3 regions of the Pseudomonas sp. 1176_21 genome follow, and region 1 is predicted to be linked to each of the others. Evidence: predicted binding sites of a transcription regulator. Region 1 holds the regulator's gene; each other region holds the start of a gene.

Region 1 (7,817 bases):
TACTTGAGCGGGTCGACGCCGATCATCTCCAGGCTCGACAGCTGCTCGGTGGATTTCATGTTGCCGATTTCGGCCGTCAGCGCCGACCCGGCCCGCCCGGCGAACAGCAGCGCGGTCACCACCGGGCCCAGTTCACGCAGCAGGGTCAGGGCAACCATCTGCCCCACCGCCTGTTCCGAACCGTACTTGGTGAGGATGCTGAAGCCCTGCAGGGCCAGCACCATGCCGATGAACACGCCGGACACGACGATGATGGCCAGCGACATCACGCCGACCGAGTACAGCTGCTTGACCAGCAACTGGAACCCGCCGCCAATCCCGCCGCGCCCCACCAGGGCATGCAGCAGGAACAGGCAGGAGCGCCCCAGCACGGCCACTACGTCGATCGCGGAGCGACCAAACAGACGAATACGTTCGAGCAATGACTTTCTGCGCATCAACGCTTCCCCAACAGATCGGCGCGGTAATCAGGCGCAGGAAAATGAAAGGGCACCGGACCATCCGGATCGCCTTTCATGAATTGGCGGATACGCGGGTTGTCCGACTCCATCAGCTCCTGCGGCGTACCCTGGCCCAGTACCTGGCCGTCCCCCACCACATACAGGTAGTCGGCAATGCTCGCGGTTTCTGCAAGATCGTGCGAAACCACGATGCTGGTGATGCCCAGCGCATCGTTGAGCAGGCGGATCAGGCGTACCAGCACGCCCATGGCGATCGGGTCCTGGCCGACGAAAGGTTCGTCGTACATGAGGATCTGCGGGTCCAGGGCAATCGCCCGGGCCAGTGCCACACGGCGCTTCATGCCGCCGGACAGTTCGTCGGGCATCAGTTCGATGGCGCCGCGCAAGCCCACGGCCTGCAGCTTCATCAGCACGATGTCGCGAATCATTTCCTCGGGCAGCTGGGTATGCACCCGCAGCGGGAAGGCGACGTTCTCGAACACGTCGAGGTCGGTGAACAGTGCACCGCTCTGGAACAGCACGCCCATGTGCTTGCGCGCGTCGAACAGGTCGCTGCGCGACAGGGTCGGCAGGTTTTGCCCGGCCACCCACACCTCGCCGCTGGCAGGGCGCAGTTGCGCGCCCATCAGACGCAGCAGCGTGGTCTTGCCGCACCCGGAAGGCCCCATGATGCCGGTAACCTTGCCGCGGGGAATGCGTATGTCGACATTATTGAAGATGCTGCGCGCGCCGCGCTTGAAGGTCACGCCCTTCAATTCGACCGCGTAGGCGTTATCAACGCTCATCTAAACTCCTTGCGATGCAGCCTTTTCACTCAGACGCCAACCTCCTTCATGGAGGCACGCACGCTCCGAGCGGGCCGAACAGGCGGCGAACTATAGCACCGCTGATAGAGCCACCCCAAGGCCATCACCGAGGCTGTTCAGCTCAAGTTAAGGCTCACTTAAGGTTTCTGGCAGAGCATCCTTGCAATCACAGGTGAGGCTTTGGCGCATTACCGCTATAATCCCCGCCTTTTCATCAGGCAATCCGATCTACGACATGAGCCAATCCACCGACCTGATCCAATCCGCACAGCGCACCATCCGTCTCGAGATCGAAGCGGTAGAGGGCCTGCTGGCCCATATCGACGCCGATTTCGTCAAGGCCTGCGAGCTGATCCTGGCCAGCAAGGGCCGGGTCGTGGTGGTGGGCATGGGCAAATCCGGGCACATCGGCAACAAGATTGCCGCCACCCTGGCCAGCACCGGCACCACGTCGTTCTTCGTTCACCCCGCCGAGGCCAGCCACGGCGACATGGGCATGATCACCCGGGACGACATCATCCTGGCACTGTCCAACTCGGGCACCACCAACGAAATCGTGACCCTGCTGCCACTGATCAAGCGCCTGGGCATCAAGCTCATCAGCCTCACCGGCAACCCCGACTCGCCGCTGGCCAAGGCCGCCGAGGTCAACCTGGACGCCCGCGTGGGCCAGGAGGCCTGCCCGCTGAACCTGGCCCCGACGTCCTCCACCACCGCTGCGCTGGTACTCGGCGACGCCCTGGCCATCGCCCTGCTCGAGGCACGCGGCTTCACTGCCGAAGACTTCGCCTTCTCGCACCCGGGCGGTGCCTTGGGCCGACGCCTGCTGCTCAAGGTCGAGAACGTGATGCACGGCGGTGACGAGCTGCCTCAGGTTCAGCGCGGCACGCTGCTCAAGGACGCCCTTCTTGAAATGTCTCGCAAAGGTTTGGGCATGACCGTGGTGCGCGAAAGCGACGGCCGCCTGGCCGGGGTGTTCACCGACGGCGACCTGCGCCGCAGCCTGGATCGCAACATCGACGTGCACACCACGTTGATCGACGAAGTGATGACCGTACACGGCAAGACCGCCCGCGCCGAGATGCTCGCGGCCGAGGCCTTGAAGATCATGGAAGACCACAAGATCAGCGCGCTGGTGGTGGTGGACACGCTCGACCAGCCGGTCGGCGCCCTGAATATGCACGACCTGCTGCGCGCCGGAGTGATGTAAATGAACGACGATCTGCTGCAACGCGGCAAGGCCATCAAGCTGGCGGTATTCGATGTGGACGGCGTGCTGACCGACGGTCGCCTGTACTTTCTCGAGGACGGCAGCGAATTCAAGACCTTCAACACCCTCGACGGCCAGGGCATCAAGATGCTCATGAACTCGGGCGTGACCACCGCGATCATCAGCGGGCGCAAGACGCCGGTGGTCGAACGTCGTGCGAAAAACCTCGGCATCCCGCACCTGTACCAGGGCCGCGAAGATAAACTGGTGGTGCTCGACGACCTTCTTGGTCAACTGGGCCTAAGCTATGAACAGGTTGCCTACCTGGGCGACGACCTGCCAGACCTGCCGGTGATTCGCCGGGTCGGCCTGGGCATGGCCGTAGCCAGTGCCGCTCCGTTCGTGCGCCAGCACGCCCATGGCGTGACCCTTGCGCGCGGTGGCGAAGGCGCAGCCCGCGAGTTCTGCGAACTGATCCTGCAAGCCCAGGGCAACCTGGACGCGGCGAATGCCAACTACCTGTAGAGCGATCCATGTTCAGTAAAAAGATCCGCAATATCGCGCTGTTCAGTGTGATCGCTGCCTTGTTTGCAGCGGTCGGCTACTGGAACATCAGCCCCGAGACGTTCCTCGACGAGCCCGCAGCGCAGGTCGACGAAAGTGCCATCGACTACTACGCCATCAACGCCCACAGCGTGCAGTTTCTGCCCGATGGCAAGCTGCAGTACGAGATGACCGCCGACAAGGTCGAACACCTCAAGGCCAGCGAAGTGACGCTGCTGACCACGCCGGACCTCAACATGTACCGCGGTACCGCCTACCCGTGGCACGTGCAGAGCACCCGCGGCGAGGTCAACCCGGACGGCACCGAAGTGGAACTGATCGACAACGTGCGGGTTGCCCGCACCGACGACCAGAACCGCGAAACCATTATTACCACTACCCGCATGACAGTCTTCCCGCAGAAGCAATATGCGCAGACCGAGCAAGCCGTTAGAATCGACGGCGCCGGTGGCACAACTACGGGCAAGGGAATGAAAGCGTATCTGAAAGACGGCAGGATGAACCTGCTGTCCAACGTAAGAGGACAGTATGAGGCTCGTTAAAACCCTCCCCTTTTTGCTCAGCCTGAGCGCAGCACTGGGAAGCGCGAGCGCCTGGGCCCTGCCGAACGACCGTGATCAGCCTATCCGTATCCAGGCTGACCAGGCTCAACTGGATGACAAGAAAGGCGTTGCCACCTATACCGGTGACGTGATCATCACCCAGGGCTCGATGATGATCAAAGGCAACACCGTGACCATCACCCGCACTGCCTCCGGCGATATCGACGTCGTGACCTCGGTGGGCAACCTGGCCTACTTCGAGCAGCAGCAGAGCGCAGCCAAGCCGGACAAGATGCAGGGCTACGGCAAGACCATTCAGTACAATGCGCCACAGAACCGCATCGTGCTGATTGACCGCGCCAAGGTCATCAATGAAGGCAACACCACCGAAGGCGAGAAAATCGTCTACGACACGGTGAAGCAGATCGCTACCGCTGGTCGCGGTGGCAAAGTCACCGAGTCGCGTCCGCGCATCGACATGGTGATCCAGCCGAAGAAGAAGGCCGAGTAGATGGCAACCCTCAAAGCCCAGCACCTGGCCAAGGCCTACAAAAGCCGGCAAGTCGTGCGTGATGTCAGCCTGTCCATCGACAGCGGCCAGATCGTCGGCCTGCTCGGCCCCAACGGCGCCGGCAAGACCACCTGCTTCTACATGATCGTCGGCCTGGTACAGGCCGACCAGGGCCGCGTGCTGATCGACGACCTGGACGTCAGCCACCAGCCCATGCATGGTCGCGCACGTGCCGGCATCGGCTACCTGCCGCAGGAAGCCTCGATCTTTCGCAAGCTGTCGGTGGCCGACAACATCATGGCGATCCTCGAGACCCGCAAGGAACTCGACCGCGATGGTCGCCGCAAGGAGCTTGAAAGCCTGCTGCAGGAATTTCACATCAGCCACATCCGCGACAACCTGGGCATGAGCCTGTCCGGTGGTGAGCGGCGCAGGGTGGAGATTGCCCGGGCACTGGCCACCGCGCCCAAGTTCATCCTGCTCGACGAACCTTTCGCCGGTGTCGACCCGATCTCCGTGGGCGACATCAAGCAGATCATCCACCACCTGAAGGCCAAGGGCATCGGCGTGCTGATCACCGACCACAACGTCCGTGAAACCCTGGATATCTGCGAAACCGCCTACATCGTCAACGATGGCCAGTTGATCGCCGAAGGCGATGCACAGACCATCCTGGCCAACGACCTGGTGAAAGAGGTGTACCTCGGCCACGAGTTCCGCCTGTAAGCTGCGGCACATGGCTGAACATGGCGCTGCCTGGGCGCTGGGAAATGGCTCCACCCGGGGTTAATTGTTCCAGCGCTCTAGGCAAACGCTTTGATTTCAGGCATATAATTTGCTTAAAGTTGGCGCCTCTCGCGCCCTTGTAGTAGATGGCGCCTGTGCGCCGGCGAATAAGGTGTTAAGCCCCAGCCATGAAACCATCGCTCGTCCTAAGAATGGGCCAGCAACTGACGATGACTCCTCAGTTGCAACAGGCTATCCGACTGCTCCAGCTCTCCACCCTGGACCTGCAACAGGAAATCCAGGAGGCGCTGGAGTCCAACCCGATGCTCGAACGCCAGGAAGAAGGCGAGGATTTCGACAACAGCGACCCGATGGCCGACAACGCCGAGACCAAGCCGGTTGCCGAACCTCAGGAGAGCAGCTTCCAGGAGTCCGCCCCCACGGTGGACAACCTCGAAGAAGGCGAATGGAACGAGCGCATCCCCAACGAACTGCCGGTCGACACGGCCTGGGAAGACATCTACCAGACCAGCGCCAGCAGCCTGCCCAGCAATGACGATGACGAGTGGGACTTCACCACCCGCACCTCTGCCGGCGAGAGCCTGCAGAGCCACCTGCTGTGGCAGCTCAACCTGGCACCGATGTCCGACACCGACCGGCTGATTGCCGTGACGCTGATCGACTGCATCAACAACCAGGGCTATCTCGAAGAAACCCTCGAAGAGGTGTGCGAGTCGTTCGACCCGGAACTGGACATCGAACTCGACGAAGTCGAGGCCGTGCTGCACCGCATCCAGCAGTTCGAGCCCGCCGGCATCGGTGCCCGCAACCTCAGCGAATGCCTGCTGCTGCAACTGCGCCAGCTGCCGCCGCGTACGCCGTGGATGGCCGAGGCGCAGCGCCTGGTCAGCGACTACATCGACCTGCTCGGCAGCCGCGACTACAGCCAGCTGATGCGTCGCATGAAGCTCAAGGAAGACGAACTGCGCCAGGTCATCGAACTGGTACAGAGCCTCAACCCGCGCCCCGGCTCGCAGATCGAGTCCAGCGAAGCCGAATACGTGGTGCCCGATGTCATCGTGCGCAAGGATTCCGACCGCTGGCTGGTCGAGCTGAACCAGGAAGCCGTGCCGCGCCTGCGGGTCAACCCGCAATACGCCGGTTTCGTGCGTCGCGCCGACACCAGCGCCGACAACACCTTCATGCGCAACCAGTTGCAGGAGGCGCGCTGGTTCATCAAGAGCCTGCAGAGCCGCAACGAGACGCTGATGAAGGTGGCCACGCAGATCGTCGAGCACCAGCGCGGCTTTCTCGACCACGGCGACGAGGCGATGAAACCGCTGGTACTGCACGATATCGCCGAGGCGGTGGGCATGCACGAGTCGACCATTTCGCGGGTGACCACGCAGAAATACATGCACACCCCGCGCGGCATCTACGAACTGAAATACTTTTTCTCGAGCCACGTGAGCACCTCCGAGGGCGGCGAATGCTCGTCCACGGCGATCCGCGCGATCATCAAGAAACTGGTCGCGGCTGAAAATCAGAAAAAGCCATTGAGTGACAGCAAGATCGCTGGTTTACTGGAGGCACAAGGCATCCAGGTAGCCCGTCGCACCGTCGCCAAGTACCGCGAGTCCCTTGGCATTGCACCGTCGAGCGAACGCAAGCGATTGATGTGACATCCCCTGAGATGTGCCACCGCAATTCAGTGGCAGGCGCAACACCTGCCTCTTATGCACCGGCAACAAAAGGAGAAGCTGTATGCAAGTCAATATCAGTGGACAGCATGTAGAAGTCACTCCGCCACTGCGCGAGTATGTCGAGCAGAAGCTGAAACGACTGGAGGGTCACTTCGACAAGATCACCAACGTGACGGTGATCATGAAGGTCGAAAAGCTTCAGCAGAAAATTGAGGCTACCTTGCAGATCCCGGGCGGCGAAGTGGTTGCCAACGCCGAACATCAAGACATGTATGCAGCGATCGACGCCCTTACCGACAAGCTCGACCGCCAACTGAAAAAACACAAGGAAAAACAGCAAAGCCTCCTGCAAGGTGCAGCGGCCCGCTGATCCCCCCCACCCATGATCCGACTAGAAGATATCCTGACCCCCGGCCGTTCCCTCGTGAACGTGTCGGGCGGCAGTAAAAAGCGTGCGCTCGAACAGATTGCCAATCTGATCGGCAAGGAAGTACCCGAGCTGGACACCCAAACCGTGTTCGAGAGCCTGATCGCCCGTGAAAAACTGGGCTCGACCGGCTTCGGCAATGGTATCGCCATCCCGCACTGCCGCTTGAAAGGTTGTGAAAAACCGGTAAGCGCCCTGCTGCACCTGGACGCTCCCATCGACTTCGACGCCATCGATGGCGCTCCCGTCGACCTGCTGTTTCTGCTGCTGGTCCCGGAAGCCGCCACCGATGCGCACCTTGAGCTGCTGCGCCAGATCGCCAGCATGCTCGACCGCAAGGACGTGCGCGACAAACTGCGCGCGGCCACCGATAGCCAATCCCTGTACCAGGTCGTACTGGACGTGCAAAACGGGCACTGAACATGCGTTTGATCATCGTCAGCGGTCGCTCCGGCTCCGGCAAGAGCACCGCGCTCGCGGTACTTGAGGACAACGGCTACTACTGCATCGACAACCTGCCTGCCGGGCTGTTGCCGCAACTGGCCGAAAACGCACTGATCAATACCGAGCTGCTGCAGCCGCTGGTGGCCGTTTCCATCGACGCGCGCAACCTGCCCAGCCACCTGAGCCGCTTCCCCGAGCTGCTGGAGGATGCCCGCAGCAAGCACATCCATTGCGATGTGGTGTACCTGGACGCCGACGAGGAAACGCTGCTCAAGCGCTTCTCGGAGACGCGCCGACGCCACCCGCTGACCAACACGCAACGCTCCCTGGCCGAAGCTATCCGGGTAGAGAGCGACCTGCTGGGGCCGATCGCCGACCTGGCCGACCTCAAGATCGACACCACCAACCTCAACCTGTACCAGC
Region 2 (7,817 bases), on a different contig from region 1:
CACGATACCGGCCAGCAGGCGATCGGTGAGCTTGCCGGGCAACGCCAGGCGCCGCGAATTGAGCGCCGCCATGTCGTTGCGGTGGCTGGTGCTGGCGGCATCACGCAGTGGCTCGGCCACCTTGGTCGCCCACAGGCTGCGCTGCTGCAGATCGACCCGCGGGAACGGGCTGCTGGCCGCCGCTGCAGCGTTGGTGGCCTTCTGCTTGGACAGCTGGCGCATCAGCACATCCTGCAGGCCGATGCCGCCGCCCTCGCGGGACATGCTCACCGCCAACTGCTGGTCGTACATCTGCTGGTACTGCTTGGTGGTTTCGGTATTGAGCGGGTTGTCCTTGGCCAGCACATCGCTGGCCGAGCGCATCGACTTGAGCATCTCGTTGAGGAACAGCGACTCGAATTCCTGGGCGACCTTGCGCAGGTTGGCGTCGCTGTCGCGATCACCCACCTTGAGCGAGTTGAGGCGGTTGAGGTCGGTGTAGGCACCACTGTCGGCGGCACTGATGCCGCTTTTAGGCATATCCATGACCAGCCCCTCAGATCACGATCAGGTCGGCTTGCAGCGCGCCGGCCTGTTTGAGGGCTTCGAGAATCGCCATCAGGTCACCGGGGGCCGCGCCCACCTGGTTGACCGCACGCACGATCTCGTCGAGCGTGGTGCCCGGCCCGAACTTGAACATCGGCTTGGCTTCCTGCTCGGCGTTGACCCGCGAGCGCGGCACCACCGCCGTCTCGCCATTGGAGAACGGGCCGGGCTGGCTGACGATCGGGTCTTCGGTGATGGTCACGGTCAGGCTGCCGTGGGTGACCGCCGCTGGCGATACCTTGACGTTCTGGCCGATCACGATGGTACCGGTACGCGAGTTGATGATGACCTTGGCCACTGCCTGGCCGGGGTCGATCTCGAGATTCTCCAGGATCGACAGGTAGTCGACGCGCTGGCTCGGGTCCAGGGGTGCGGTGACGCGCACCGAGCCACCATCCAGCGCCTGGGCCACACCCGGGCCGAGCAGTTCGTTGACCTTGTCGACGATACGCTTGGCGGTGGTGAAGTCGGGGCGATTGAGGTTCAGGGTCAGGCTGTTGCCCTGGTTGAAGCCGCTCGGCACCGAGCGCTCTACCGATGCACCGCCCGGAATACGCCCGGCCGATGGCACGTTGACGGTGATCTTGGAACCATCACGGCCCTCGGCATCAAAGCCGCCCACCACCAGGTTACCCTGGGCAATGGCGTAGACGTTGCCGTCGATACCCTTGAGCGGGGTCATCAGCAGGCTGCCGCCGCGCAGGCTCTTGGAGTTGCCGATGGACGACACCGTGATGTCCACCACCTGGCCCGGCTTGGCGAACGCCGGCAGGTCGGCGTGCACCGACACTGCCGCGACGTTTTTCAGTTGCACGTTGCCCGAGCCCGGCGGCACCTTGATACCGAACTGCGAGAGCATGTTGTTGAAGGTCTGCAGGGTGAACGGGGTCTGGGTAGTCTGGTCACCCGTGCCGTTGAGCCCCACCACCAGGCCGTAGCCGATCAACTGGTTGGTACGCACGCCGGAAATGCTGGCGATGTCCTTGAGCCGCTCGGCATGTACGCCGAACGCGGTGGACAACAGGACAGTCGCGGCAATCAGCTGCTTGATGTTGAACATGATCATCCGAACCTAGAAAGGCCAAAGCGGGCTGATGAAGAAGCGGTCCAGCCAACCGGGCTGGCTGGCATCGGCAAACGAGCCGGTGCCCGAATAGGTGATGCGCGCATCGGCGACCCGGGTCGACGGCACGGTGTTGTCGGTGGCGATGTCGTCGGCGCGTACCATGCCGGCAATACGCACCAGCTCGTCGCCGGTGTTGAGGGTCATCCACTTCTCGCCGCGTACCGCGATGATGCCGTTGGGCAGCACGTCGGCCACGGTGACGGTGATCGAACCGGTCAGGGTATTGCCCTGGGCCGCCTTGCTGTCGCCCTTGGTGGCGCGGTCGCCGCTGTAGCCGGCGCTGAGGCTCAGGTCACCGTCGCCAAACGGATTGTTGGTGTTGACCCCGGCACCGAACAGCGAGGTCAGGCCAAGCTCGGCCTTGCTGTTCTTGGCGATCTGCGAGTTGGCGTTCTTGCTCGCCTGGGTACGCTCGTTGAGCGTGATGGTGATGATGTCGCCCACCCGGAACGCCTTGCGGTCGCTGTACAGGTTCTGCTCGAAACCGGCCTGGTAGATGGAGCCGTTGTTGGCCGCTGCAGGCAGGGGTGTACGCGGCAACACAGGCGCGTAGTACGGGTCGTTGGGCTTTGGCGTCGGCGCGACGCAACCGGCCAGCAACACCACCCCACCCAGGGCGAATACGGACAACAAACGGCTCATGACTCTGACCTCACGGTGTAACAGGCGCCGCATCAGCGCCCCTGGGGCTTCACTTACAGGTTCTGGGTAACGAACGAGAGCATCTGGTCGGCGGTGGAAATCACCTTGGAGTTCATCTCGTAGGCACGTTGGGTGGTGATCATGTTGACCAGCTCTTCCACGGTGCTGACGTTGGAGTTTTCCAGGGTCTGCTGCAGGGTGGTACCGAAGCCGTTCAGGCCCGGCGTGCCGATCTGCGGCGCACCGCTGGCGGCGGTTTCCAGGAACAGGTTGTTGCCCATGGCCTGCAGGCCGGCCGGGTTGATGAAGTCGGCGGTCTGGATGTTGCCGATGATCTGCGCGGCCGGGTTGCCGGCGGTGGTGATCGATACGGTGCCGTCCTGGCCCACGGTGAAGGTCTGCGCGTCTGGCGGCACGACCACGGCAGGCTCGAGGGCGAAACCGTTGGCGGTGACCACCTGGCCATCGGAGTTCAGGTGGAAGGTACCGTCACGGCTGTACGAAACGGTGCCGTCTGGCTGCAGTACCTGGAAGAAGCCGCGACCGTTGATGGCCATGTCCAGCGGGTTCTCGGTGGTTTGCAGGCTGCCGGTGCTGAAGTTTTTCTGGGTGCCGACGATGCGCACACCAGTACCCACCTGCAGACCCGATGGCAGCTCGCTGTCCTGGGTCGACTGTGCACCTGGCTGGCGCTTGATCTGGTAGAGCAGGTCCTGGAACTCGGCACGATCACGCTTGAAGCCGGTGGTCGAGACGTTGGCCAGGTTGTTGGAAATGGTGGTCAGGTTGGTATCCTGGGCGGACAAACCGGTTTTACTGACCCAAAGAGCCGGAAGCATGCTGTTCTCCTCGTGCGCCTGTTTTACGGCGCTACGTCTGTGTAATTAGCCGATTTGCAAAACCCGAGCCATGGCTTCGTCGCCTTCCTTGGCCGTGGTCATCATCTTGACGTGCAGTTCGAATTGACGGGACAGCGCCAGCACCGAGGTCATTTCCTCGACGGCGTTGACGTTGCTGGCTTCCAGGAAACCGGACACCACCTGCACGTTGGCATCGGCATCGGCAGGCTGGCCGCTCTTGGTGTGGATCATGCCGTCCAGGCCCTTGTTGAGGGTCTTGACGTCGGGGTTGACCAGCTTGATGCGATCGACCTCGGCCATCACCCGCGGGCCTTCACCCATGGCGCGAATGCTGATGGTGCCGTCCTGGCCGATCTCGACCTTCTGCTCGGGCGGCACGGCAATCGGGCCACCATTGCCCATCACCGGCATGCCGTTGCCCGCGCGCAGCACGCCCAGGGCATCGATGTTGAGGCTGGCGGTACGCACGTAGGCTTCGCTGCCATCCGGGGCCTGCACGGCGATGAAGCCGTCGCCACCAATGGCGATGTCCAGGTCGCGGCCGGTCTCCTGCATGGCACCGGGGCTGAAATCGGTGGCAGGACGTTCGGTCATGGCATAGGCACGCGCCGGAAAGCTGTCACCAAACACCGGCATCGAGCGCGCCTGCTCCAGGTCGCGCTGAAAGCCGCTGGTGGAAATGTTCGCCAGGTTGTTGGCATGCGCCCGTTGCGCCAGTGCGTTCTGGCTGGCACCGGTCATGGCCACGTAAAGCATCTTGTCCACAGATCATCCTCCGCTGCGCTGGCGAACACTTGCCGTTCACCGCTGCTTTGCCGGTCACTCAAGCAAGTTTCAAACCAACTCTGCAAAACAGGGGTAAAGCCCCGTCAATGCGGGGGCTGGAGCACAGGCCAGCGCCTGCGCGTGCGATGCACCGTCGAAAATACGGCGCCAGCTTGCCGCTAGCGGCAAACCTCAGTTGTCACGGCAAGCGCCATTGTTGAAAGGCCCGGCAAACCGACGCCAGCCCTCGCCCGGCGAAACCTGCGAACAGACGAGCCGGCCATCGGCCTGGCTTTCCCAGCGATACCAGGCGGCCATGTCGGCGCCGACCTGCACAGCCACCACCAGCAAGGCGAAGCCCACGATTGCGAGTGCGCACTTCATTTCTACTGCCTCCGAAACAACGAACCCCTTCCGAGAAAGGGGTTCGTCCATGCTCATTCCATCAGGCGATCATCAGGTCATCTGGATGATGGTCTGCATGATGGTGCTTTCGGTAGAGATGGTCTTGGAGTTCGCCTGGAAGTTGCTCTGCGCCTTGATCAGCTCGACCAGCTCCATGGTCAGGTTGACGTTGGACGCTTCCAGTGCGTTGGACTCGATCGAACCCAGGGTACCGGTCTTCGGCGTGTCGATGCCCGGGATGCCCGAGGCGTAGGTCTCTTTCCAGCGGGTACCACCCAGCTGCTCCAGGCCCTGCTCGTTGGCGAAGCTGGCAATCGCGACCTGGCCGATGGCGCGGGACTGCTGGTTGCTGAAGCTGGCGAACATCACACCGGTGGAGTCGATGCTCAGGCTGGACAGGATGCCGGTGGCATAGCCGTCCTGCGCCTGGGACATGCGGGCAGTGTCGGTGTTGTACGACGTGGTGCTGGTCATGTTCATACGGATGCCGTCGGCATTGCCGGCCGAACCGTTGGACGCCCACTTGTCGGTGGCCTTGTCGTAGGACGCCGGCACCCAGCCTTTCATGGTGAAGTTGTTGTTGACCACGGTGAATTCGGAGCCCGCCGGGTGACCGGTATTGTCGGCAGTCATGGCCTTGACACTGCCATCAGGATTGAAGCTGATGGTGCCGGACAGTGGCTTGGTGCTGGTAGGGTCGAACGGGTTGCGACCATCGACCAGCGTGTAGGTGGTCCACTGGTTGTCGCCGGTCTTGCGATAGAACTGCTCCATCGTGTGCTCGTTGCCCTGACTGTCGTAGATCTTGGTCGGGAACGATTTGGTGTAGGTGCTCTCGTCCGAAGGGTCGAACGTCTTGTTGTCCACCAGCACCGGCGGCGTGCTGTCATCCAGTACCTGCAGCGGGATCGACGGCGCCGAGGAGTTCAGGTTGATGCCCTGATCGATCAGCGTGGTGGTCTTTGGCGCCAGCGCGGAGGTGTCGATCTTCAGGTCGGTCAGCACGCCCTTGATGATCTTGCCGTTGACGTCGGCCGCGTAACCTTGCAGACGGATACCGTCCGAGGTCACCACGTAGTTGTCCTTGTTGGTCTGGAACGCACCGGAACGGGTGTAGCTCAGCGAGCCGTTGTCGCTCAGGACGAAGTAGCCCTGGCCCTGGATACCCATGTCCAGTACGTTGCCGGTGTTGTTGATGTCACCCTGACCGAACTGCTGGGAGACTGCAGCCAGACGCACCCCGTTGCCGACGGTCTTGCTGCCCACGCCCAGTTTGCTGGCCGAGTACACATCGGCGAACTCGGCGCGCGAGGCCTTGAAGCCGGTGGTCGAAACGTTGGCGATGTTGTTGCCGGTGACAGCCAGTTGCTTGTTGGCTGCATAGAGACCGCTAAGGCCGATATTGAAAGACATCTTTCCACTCCTTGTGCCGCGTTAGCCGGCTCTATATACCGATAGTTTGGACTTTGGACAGCGCAACGCTGCCCAGGCCAGCGAGGTTGAGCATCAGCTCGCCGCCGGTCTGACTGATGGTGACGCTGCTGACGGTGGCCGGCAGCAGGGTGTACATCTCGGCCGACTTGCCATCGACGGTGGTCTTGGCCGTGAAGGTGTAGGTACCCGGGTCGACCTTTTCGCCCTTCTCGTTGGTACCGTCCCAGATGAAGTCGGCATTGCCGGCCTTCTGCTCGCCCAGGTCGATGGTCTTGATGGTCTTGCCATCCTTGTCGGTGACAGTGACGGTGCCCGAAGTGATCGACTGCGGGACCACCACCTGGCCAGTGAAGCTCTTGGTCGTGTCGACCACGGCCTTGTCGGCCTGGGTGATCACCGAGCGACCGACCAGCCCGGAGGCCTGCAGCGCCTGCGAGGACCCCATGGCCCCCGTGATGGCGTTGACCGAATCGTTCAGCGAGGTGATGCCTTCTAGGCTGGAGAACTGCGCCAGCTGGGCCACGAACTCGCTGTTGTCCTGGGGGTCGAGCGGGTTCTGGTGCTGCATCTGGGTAACCAGCAGCTGAAGGAACGCGTCCTTGCCCAGGGTCTGGCCGTTGGCGGTCTTGCCGCCCAGGCCGCTTGCCGCGTTCGTATTGCTGGAGTTCTTGACGCCGGAATTGGAAATGACGTCGTTCAGGTTTACATCAGCCATAAAAAACGCCCCTTATCACTGACCCAGGGTCAGGACCTTCTGCATCATGGTTTTGGCCGTGTTCATCAGTTCGGCGTTGGTCTGGAACGAGCGGCTGGCGGAGATCATGTCAGCCATTTCCTCGACCACGTTGACGTTCGGGTAGTAGACGTAGCCGTCCTTGTTCGCCGCCGGATGGTTGGGCTGATAGCGCGCCTCGAGGTTGCTCTGGTCTTCGACCACACCCAGTACCTGAACGCCCTGCCCGGCTTCGCCCTGGTCCTGGAACAGCGACTGGCTGACGCCATTCTGGGCCTGCTGGAACGTGGTGGCGAACACCGGGTGGCGGGCACGGTAGGTCTGGTCGATGCTCGAGGAAACGGTCTCGGCGTTGGCGATGTTGGAGGCAACGGTGTTCAGGCGCGTGGTCTGCGCGCTCATGCCGCTACCGGCAATGTTGAAAACGCTGGCAAGGGACATGACTTACTCTCCGCGCAGGGCTGACACCAGCCCTTTGAATTTACTGTTGAGCAGCGTGAAGCTGGCCTGGAAACCCACGGCGTTCTCGGCATAGCTGGATTGCTCGAGCTGCGCGTCAACGGTGTTCTGGTCGATCGAGGGCTGCATGGGCGTGCGGTACTGCAGGGTTTCGTCACCCATCGCCAGGCCTTGGGCCTCGATGTGCCGGGTGTTGGTGCGCTCGAGGGAGAAATGGCCGTTCTTGACCTTGTCGGTCTCGGCCGCCAGCACGGACGAGAAGTCCATGTCGCGCGCCTTGTAGTTGGGCGTGTCGGCGTTGGCGATGTTGTTGGCCAGCACTTCGGCACGCTGGGCGCGAAAGCCCAGTGCCTTTTCGTGAATGCCAAGCGCTTTGTCGAAACTGATGCTCATGTCGGGGAAACCTTTGAAGGTTGACCGTAGGGTTCGTTGCCGGTGATAGAGCAAGTCCCGTGCCAAAACACAAAACCCAGCAAAGCCTGGGCTTTTCCGCGCTTGCCAGCCATGGCAATGCCAGAAAAGCGGCAACGGATTTCCGCCAGACACCGGCAAAGCGGCAATTGCCTGGCAGCGGCAACCCCACCCTGCGCCCTTTTGGCGTCAAATTTTAATGTCAATTCGCTATCTCTCATCTAAGATCCGTCCCGCTCCGCTACGTGGCATCTGGCTATCACCGCACAGCCGTCATGCCACGCAGGCAAGCGCCGAATTCAATACGCTGTGTTTAAGGAATAAACCGTGACTCCTGTGATGTTTCGCAAGACCCTGCTCGCCCTGGCAATCACTGCCACCGCCCTGCCTGTCGGCG
Region 3 (7,817 bases), on a different contig from region 1:
AGCTCTGGGTGGTCATGCCTTCCTGTTGCAGGGCTTTTTCCAGGACCCAACGGATGGAGCGGTCGTCGTCGACGATCCAGACGGTTTCGCTTCGGCTCATGAAGAAGTGGCTCCTTGTTCCAGCGGCAGGAAGATCGAGAAGGTGGTGTGGCCAGGGTGGCTGTCACATTCGATCAGGCCCTGGTGCTGGCTGATGATGTTCTGGGTGATGGCCAGGCCCAGCCCGGTACCGTCCGGGCGACCGCTGACCATGGGATAGAAGAGGGTGTCCTGCAGTTCCGCGGGGATACCCGGGCCGTTGTCGATGATTTCGATGCGCGCCACCAGGCGGTGGCGGGTGTGGCCGATGGTGAACTGGCGCATGGCGCGGCTGCGCAGGGTGATGCGGCCCAGGCGCAGCTCGTTCTGCCCGCTGATGGCCTGCATGGCGTTGCGCACGATGTTGAGCACGGCCTGGATCATCTGCTCGCGGTCCACCAGCACGTCGGGCAGGCTCGGGTCGTAGTCGCGCACCAGGGTGATGCCGCCCTGGCTTTCGGCCTCCACCAGGCTGCACACGCGCTCGAGCACTTCGTGGATGTTGGTCATGGCCAGCGACGGCAGTTTGTTGGAGCCGAGCATGCGGTCGACCAGGTTACGCAGGCGGTCGGCCTCTTCGATGATGACGTTGGTGTAGTCCTTGAGGCCGTTGTCGGGCAGTTCGCGGGCCAGCAGCTGCGCGGCGCCACGGATGCCGCCCAGCGGGTTCTTGATTTCGTGGGCCATGCCGCGCACCAGCATCTTGGTGGTTTCCTGCTTGGACAGCTGCGCCTCTTCCTTGGTGATGCGCAGCAGGCGGTCGCGCGGGTGCACTTCGAGCAGCAGCAGGGTGCGGCCGTGGTTGAGGATCGGGGTGACGGCGTAGTCGACGGTCAGGGTCTGGCCGGTGAGGGCGGTGAGCATGGCTTCGCGCTTGGTGAACGGGTGCGCGTGCTCCACGGCCTGGCGCAGCGAGTTGAGCGCTTCGGTCGATTCGGTGAACAGCTCGCTGATGAACTGCCCGTGGCTGCGCTGGCCGCTGATGGCCAGGAGCATTTCCGCTGCCGGGTTCATGTACTCCAGGCGCAATTCGGCATTGAGCAGAATGGTGGCAGTGGTCAGGTTGTCCAGTAGCAGTCGGTGCAGTGCATCGCTGATGGTCATGGGGCGTCGTTGACCTCTTTTGGCACAGTACCGCCCTGATCGGGGCCAGGGTGGCGCGCGCTGGTAATCGGCTGATGCCAGGAAAATGCAAGAACCAAACCAAGGCTCCGAAAAGAAGCGCAATTCCCTGAAACCGGGCCTTGGCTGCGCAAAAAATGACTGGGTTAACGGGTTGCAGGCTGTTTTTGAACCAAAATGGGCTGTTGGTGCAGGGGTAGCGCTGCCTTGTGCACCATTGTAGAGCACTGCTGACTTCATCGCGGGTCAAGCCCGTTCCCACTGGTTTGTGGCAGCGGGCTTGACCCGCGATGAAGTCAGCGCAAAAAAAAGGCCTCCCGAATGGGAGGCCTCTCTCGTTACGCCGCGTGAGCGAGCGTCACTGGCTTAGCAGCTGTAGTACAGCTCGTATTCCAGTGGGTGTACGAAGGTGCGCACCTTGATTTCTTCTTCGCTTTTCAGGGCGATGTAGGCATCGATGAACTCGTCGGAGAACACGCCGCCCTTGGTCAGGAACGCACGGCCCTTGTCCAGCTCTTCCAGGGCTTCCTTCAGGCTGCCACAGACCTGCGGGATCTCTTTGGCCTCTTCAGGCGGCAGGTCGTACAGGTTCTTGTCGGCGGCATCGCCTGGGTGGATCTTGTTCTGGATGCCGTCCAGGCCGGCCATCAGCAGCGCAGCGAAGGCCAGGTACGGGTTGGCCGCCGGGTCCGGGAAGCGCGCTTCGATACGGCGGGCCTTGGGGCTCGACACGTAAGGAATGCGGATCGAGGCAGAACGGTTGCGTGCCGAGTAGGCCAGCATGACCGGGGCTTCGAAGCCCGGGACCAGACGCTTGTAGGAGTTGGTCGACGGGTTGGTGAAGCCGTTCAGGGCCTTGCCGTGCTTGATGATGCCGCCGATGAAGTACAGGGCGGTATCGGACAGGCCGGCATAGCCTTCGCCGGCGAAGGTGTTCTTGCCGTCTTTCCAGATCGACATGTGCACGTGCATGCCCGAGCCGTTGTCGCCGTACAGCGGTTTTGGCATGAAGGTAGCGGTGCGGCCATAGGCGTCGGCAACGTTGTGCACGACGTATTTCAGGGTCTGAACTTCGTCAGCTTTTTTCACCAGGGTGTTGAACTTGACGCCGATTTCGTTCTGACCGGCAGTCGCCACTTCGTGGTGGTGCACTTCGACGACCTGGCCCATTTCTTCCAGTGCGTTGCACATGGCAGTACGGATCTCGTGGTCGTGGTCGAACGGCGGAACCGGGAAGTAGCCGCCCTTGACGCCTGGACGGTGGCCCTTGTTGCCACCTTCCACGTCCTGGTCGGACATCCACGAGCCCTGCTCGGAGTAGATCTTGAACATCGAGCCCGAAATGTCGGACTTGAACTTCACTTCGTCGAAGATGAAGAACTCAGGCTCAGGGCCTGCGAATACGGTATCGCCGATGCCGGTGGAGCGCAGGAACTCTTCGGCCTGCTTGGCGATGGCGCGCGGGTCGCGGTCGTAGCCTTGCATGGTCGACGGTTCGATGATGTCGCAGACCAGGATCAGGGTCGGCTCTTCGGTGAACGGGTCGAGCACGGCGGTGGAGTCGTCCGGCATCAGGATCATGTCGGAGGCTTCGATGCCTTTCCAGCCAGCGATGGAGGAACCGTCGAACATCTTGCCGGCTTCGAAGAAGTCGTCTTCCAGCGCGTCACGGGCTGGCATGGTGACGTGGTGCTGGGTGCCCTTGGTGTCAGTGAAGCGCAGATCAATCCATTTAACGTCATGATCTTTGATGAGTTGAACCGACTTCGACATGGTGTCCTCCGGGTGGGGTAGAGCGTGCCTGTGCAGCCCTTGTAATTTGGGTGATGCCGGGCGCGAATAGTCGGCCAAGGCAACCTGCCTCACAAGGGAGCAAATTGCATGCCAGTGCCCCGAGTTGGGTTTTTCGCCCCATTCTCACGCGTTTACGGGTGCCAACGGCGCTTCAGGGGTTTTTCCTGCACTCTTAGGAGGCGTTTTTTCGTTTGAGTGACCCAAAATGGTGCGCGTGAAACCTTCTGTACAAAAGTTGCTCAAAGCTTGAGCGAATTCCGCTATAATCCGCGCCCCTTCTTTTTCGGCTGGCCACGCGCGCGCTGTTTTCATGAAACTAATCGTCAAAGTCTTTCCAGAGATCACCATCAAGAGCCGCCCGGTTCGCAAGCGCTTCATCCGTCAACTGGGCCGCAACATCCGCACCGTGCTCAAGGACCTGGATCCTGCGCTCGCGGTCGATGGTGTCTGGGACAATCTGGAGGTGGTCACCCGCCTGGACGACGAGAAGGTGCTGCGCGAAATGACCGAGCGCCTGAGCTGCATGCCGGGCATCGCGCATTTCCTCCAGGTCGATGAGTACCCGCTGGGCGACTTCGACGATATCGTCGCCAAGTGCAAGACGCATTTCGGCCACCTGCTGGCCGGCAAGCACTTTGCCGTGCGCTGCAAGCGCGGCGGCCACCATGATTTCAGCTCGATGGACGTCGACCGCTATGTCGGCAGCCAGCTGCGCCAGCAGTGCGGCGCCGCCGGCATCGACCTGCGCAACCCCGAAGTGGAAGTGCGCATCGAGATCCGCGACAAGCGCCTGTACGTGATCCACAACCAGCACAAGGGCATCGGCGGCTACCCGCTGGGCGCGCTGGAGCAGACCCTGGTGCTGATGTCCGGCGGCTTCGACTCCACCGTGGCGGCCTACCAGATGATGCGCCGCGGCCTGATGACCCACTTCTGCTTCTTCAACCTGGGCGGCCGTGCCCACGAGCTGGGCGTGATGGAAGTCGCGCACTACCTGTGGAAGAAGTACGGCAGCAGCCAGCGCGTGCTGTTCGTCAGCGTGCCGTTCGAAGAGGTGGTGGGCGAGATCCTCGGCAAGGTCGACAACAGCTACATGGGCGTGACCCTCAAGCGCATGATGCTGCGCGCCGCCACCAACATCGCCGACCGCCTGCAGATCGACGCGCTGGTCACCGGCGAGGCGATTTCCCAGGTGTCCAGCCAGACATTGCCCAACCTGGCGGTGATCGACTCGGCCACCGAGAAGCTGGTGCTGCGCCCGCTGCTGGCCAGCCACAAGCAGGACATCATCGACCAGGCCAATGAAATCGGCACCGCCGAGTTCGCCAAGCACATGCCCGAGTACTGCGGCGTGATCTCGGTGAACCCGACCACCTGTGCCAAGCGTCACCGCGTCGACCATGAAGAGAAGCAGTTCGACATGGCCGTGCTCGAGCGCGCCCTGGAACGCGCCCGCCTGGTGTCCATCGACCACGTGATCGATGAACTGGGCCAGGATATCCAGATCGAAGAAGTCAGCCAGGCGCTGGCCGGGCAGGTGGTGATCGACATTCGTCACCCCGACGCCCAGGAAGACCAGCCTCTGGAACTGGACGGCATCGAGGTCAAGGCCTTGCCGTTCTACGCCCTCAACAGTCGCTTCAAGGAGCTGGACCCCACGCGCCAGTACTTGCTGTATTGCGACAAGGGAGTGATGAGTCGCCTGCATGCCCACCATCTACTGAGTGAGGGGCATGCCAATGTGCGCGTTTATCGTCCGACATAAGATGCCGGGGTTGTATGGCGGCAGTATCCGCCATCGCCCTCCCGACCGACGAGCCCGTTGAGCGCCGTTCATTCACATTCGCCGCCTAGACTGGGCGGCAACCCGAATCCTCTGATCGAGATACACAAGTGATCGAAAATCTACGCAACATCGCCATCATCGCCCACGTTGACCATGGCAAGACCACCCTGGTAGACAAACTGCTGCGTCAGTCCGGCACCCTGGAGCGCAACGAGCTCAACGACGAGCGCGTGATGGACTCCAACGACCAGGAAAAAGAGCGCGGCATTACCATTCTGGCGAAAAACACCGCCATCAACTGGAACGGCTACCACATCAACATCGTGGACACCCCGGGCCACGCCGACTTCGGTGGTGAAGTAGAGCGTGTGATGTCTATGGTCGACTCCGTGCTGCTGCTGGTTGACGCCCAGGACGGCCCTATGCCGCAAACCCGTTTCGTGACCAAGAAGGCTTTCGAAGCCGGCCTGCGTCCGATCGTGGTGATCAACAAGGTCGACCGTCCGGGCGCGCGTCCTGACTGGGTTCTGGACCAGATCTTCGACCTGTTCGACAACCTGGGTGCCACCGACGAACAGCTGGACTTTAAGGTCGTCTACGCCTCGGCCCTGAACGGCATTGCCGGTCTGGACCACACCGAAATGGCCGAAGACATGACCCCGCTGTACCAGTCGATCGTCGACAACGTGCCAGCGCCAAGCGTCGACCGCGACGGTCCGTTCCAGATGCAGATCTCGGCACTGGACTACAACAGCTTCCTGGGCGTAATCGGTGTTGGCCGCATCGCCCGTGGTCGCGTCAAGCCGAACACCCCGGTTGTGGCCATCGACGTTGACGGCAAGCGCCGCAACGGTCGTATCCTCAAGCTGATGGGTCACCACGGCCTGCACCGCGTCGACGTCGAAGAAGCCCAGGCCGGCGACATCGTCTGCATCAGCGGTTTCGACGAGCTGTTCATCTCCGACACCCTGTGCTCCCCGGACGCAGTCGAGGCGATGAAGCCGCTGACCGTCGACGAGCCGACCGTTTCGATGACCTTCCAGGTCAACGACTCGCCGTTCTGCGGTAAGGAAGGCAAGTTCGTCACCAGCCGCAACATCAAGGAGCGTCTGGACAAGGAGCTGCTGTACAACGTTGCACTGCGCGTTGAAGAAGGCGACTCGGCCGACAAGTTCAAGGTATCGGGCCGTGGTGAGCTGCACCTGTCGGTACTGATCGAAACCATGCGTCGCGAAGGCTTCGAAATGGGTGTTGGTCGTCCGGAAGTGATCATCCGCGAAATCGACGGTGCCAAGCACGAGCCGTTCGAGAACGTCACCATCGACATCCCTGAAGATTCGCAGGGCAAGGTCATGGAAGAAATGGGCCTGCGTAAAGGCGACCTGACCAACATGGTGCCGGATGGCAAGGGCCGTGTACGTCTGGAATACAACATTCCAGCCCGTGGTCTGATCGGTTTCCGCAACCAGTTCCTGACCCTGACCAACGGTGCAGGCATCCTGACCTCGATCTTCGATCGCTACGCGCCAATGAAGTCCGGCCACATGTCCGGCCGTCAGAACGGCGTACTGGTATCGGTAGAGACCGGCAAGGCGCTGACCTACTCGCTGGAAACCCTGCAGGCGCGCGGCAAGCTGTTCGTCGAGCACGGCCAGGAGATCTACAACGGTCAGATCGTCGGTCTGAACAGCCGTGACAACGACCTGGGCGTCAACCCTACCAAGGGCAAGAAGCTCGACAACATGCGTGCTTCGGGCAAAGACGAAACCATCGCTCTGGTGCCACCTGTTCGCTTCACCCTGGAACAGGCCCTGGAATTCATCCAGGACGACGAGCTGTGCGAAGTCACCCCCAAGTCGATCCGTCTGCGCAAGAAGATCCTGGACGAAGGCGAGCGTACCCGCGCTGCCAAGAAAGCCAAGAACTGAGTTAGCTCAGGCTGAATGAAAACGCCCCCGGTCGAAAGGCCGGGGGCGTTTTTGTTTGTGCAAGGCCTGAAACTTGCGCTGGCCGAATCGCGGGTCAAGCCCGCTCCCACAGGTAAATGCACAACCTTGTGGGAGCGGGCTTGACCCGCGATGCTTTTCAGCGGGCCACGGGCTTTGGCTTGTACGCGCAGTACCCCGGCCGCGGGCCAATCCTTGGGTGGTTGCGGCAGGTGTCGGGGCGCTTGTCGTAAATGGTGCAGAACCGCGTCTTGCGGTCCAGGTACAGGCAATCGTCGTTGCTCATGCGCTGCAAGGTGAAGATCCCGGACTTCTGGTTGAAGCGCTCGACGATCCCATCCTTCTGCAGGCGCTTGGCGATGTTCTTGGGCGGCTCGCCCCGTTCGAATTCGTCCACCACGCCAATGCGGATCAGATCCGTGAGCTTGACCTCCACCGGCAAGGTGCAGCAACTGGACATGCAGCCCCCGCACATGTGGCTGGAATACCTCTGCCAGGTATCCAGGCGGTCGAGTTCGGCGGCGGCAATCAGGGTCGGTTTCATCAGGTTCGGTTTTTCAGATGGTCGGGTGGGCGCGCGATCATACCGGAGTTGGTCAAAATGTGAACAACCATTTGCCGGGTTCGTGCCAACCCGGTACCGCTTTTGCACAGAAACAAACGAACCCGCGCTACCGCGCCCGGTCGAACCGTCTAGGCTGAGAAATCCCCATCCGCATTCGTCAACTTGCCCGAGGACGTCGTATGTCTCAGGAACCACTCGCACGTGACGCACAGGTGGCTGCCTTTCGCACCGCTGTACTGGAAAAACTGACCTATGCCGTCGGCAAGGACCCCGAGCACGCCTTCGACCACGACTGGTTCGAGGCCATCGCCCTGGCCGCCCGCGACCACATGGTCGACCACTGGATGGACCACACGCGGCAGATCTACCGCAAGAGCCAGAAGCGCGTCTATTACCTCTCCCTCGAATTTCTCATCGGCCGCCTGCTGTACGACAGCCTGAGCAACCTCGGCCTGCTGGACATCGCCCGTGAAGCAATGACCGGGCTGGACGTGGACCTGGAGCGCATCCGCCTGCTCGAACCCGA

Evidence for each region. Region 1 encodes sigma-54, which starts transcription at its own class of promoters, with help from an activator protein. Its sites were predicted from a motif close to ANTGGCATNNANNTTGCTNT; they were not measured.
Region 2: FW760_RS18620 (flagellar basal body rod protein FlgF) is a predicted target of sigma-54. The motif match lies at 4,038-4,057, and genes of this name have one in related genera.
Region 3: glnA (glutamate--ammonia ligase) is a predicted target of sigma-54. The motif match lies at 3,070-3,089, and genes of this name have one in related genera.

The regions. Positions count from the first base shown of each region.
Region 1 covers NZ_VXCV01000004.1:457,878-465,694, forward strand. Annotated here, with positions in the region: gene mlaE (lipid asymmetry maintenance ABC transporter permease subunit MlaE) at 1-437, opposite strand, end outside; gene FW760_RS12950 (ATP-binding cassette domain-containing protein) at 437-1,246, opposite strand; gene FW760_RS12955 (KpsF/GutQ family sugar-phosphate isomerase) at 1,503-2,477, shown strand; gene FW760_RS12960 (KdsC family phosphatase) at 2,478-3,002, shown strand; gene lptC (LPS export ABC transporter periplasmic protein LptC) at 3,011-3,583, shown strand; gene lptA (lipopolysaccharide transport periplasmic protein LptA) at 3,570-4,094, shown strand; gene lptB (LPS export ABC transporter ATP-binding protein) at 4,095-4,820, shown strand; gene FW760_RS12980 (RNA polymerase factor sigma-54) at 5,009-6,502, shown strand; gene hpf (ribosome hibernation-promoting factor, HPF/YfiA family) at 6,585-6,893, shown strand; gene ptsN (PTS IIA-like nitrogen regulatory protein PtsN) at 6,906-7,370, shown strand; gene rapZ (RNase adapter RapZ) at 7,373-7,817, shown strand, end outside.
Region 2 covers NZ_VXCV01000008.1:17,812-25,628, reverse strand. Annotated here, with positions in the region: gene flgJ (flagellar assembly peptidoglycan hydrolase FlgJ) at 1-525, opposite strand, end outside; gene FW760_RS18635 (flagellar basal body P-ring protein FlgI) at 536-1,645, opposite strand; gene flgH (flagellar basal body L-ring protein FlgH) at 1,658-2,353, opposite strand; gene flgG (flagellar basal-body rod protein FlgG) at 2,407-3,192, opposite strand; gene FW760_RS18620 (flagellar basal body rod protein FlgF) at 3,238-3,978, opposite strand; gene FW760_RS18615 (hypothetical protein) at 4,171-4,362, opposite strand; gene flgE (flagellar hook protein FlgE) at 4,435-5,796, opposite strand; gene flgD (flagellar hook assembly protein FlgD) at 5,828-6,532, opposite strand; gene flgC (flagellar basal body rod protein FlgC) at 6,548-6,991, opposite strand; gene flgB (flagellar basal body rod protein FlgB) at 6,995-7,402, opposite strand; gene FW760_RS18590 (hypothetical protein) at 7,462-7,620, shown strand; gene FW760_RS18585 (autotransporter family protein) at 7,760-7,817, shown strand, end outside.
Region 3 covers NZ_VXCV01000005.1:202,191-210,007, forward strand. Annotated here, with positions in the region: gene ntrC (nitrogen regulation protein NR(I)) at 1-100, opposite strand, end outside; gene glnL (nitrogen regulation protein NR(II)) at 97-1,182, opposite strand; gene glnA (glutamate--ammonia ligase) at 1,567-2,973, opposite strand; gene thiI (tRNA uracil 4-sulfurtransferase ThiI) at 3,305-4,759, shown strand; gene typA (translational GTPase TypA) at 4,888-6,708, shown strand; gene FW760_RS14275 (YkgJ family cysteine cluster protein) at 6,866-7,270, opposite strand; gene FW760_RS14280 (glycogen/starch/alpha-glucan phosphorylase) at 7,471-7,817, shown strand, end outside.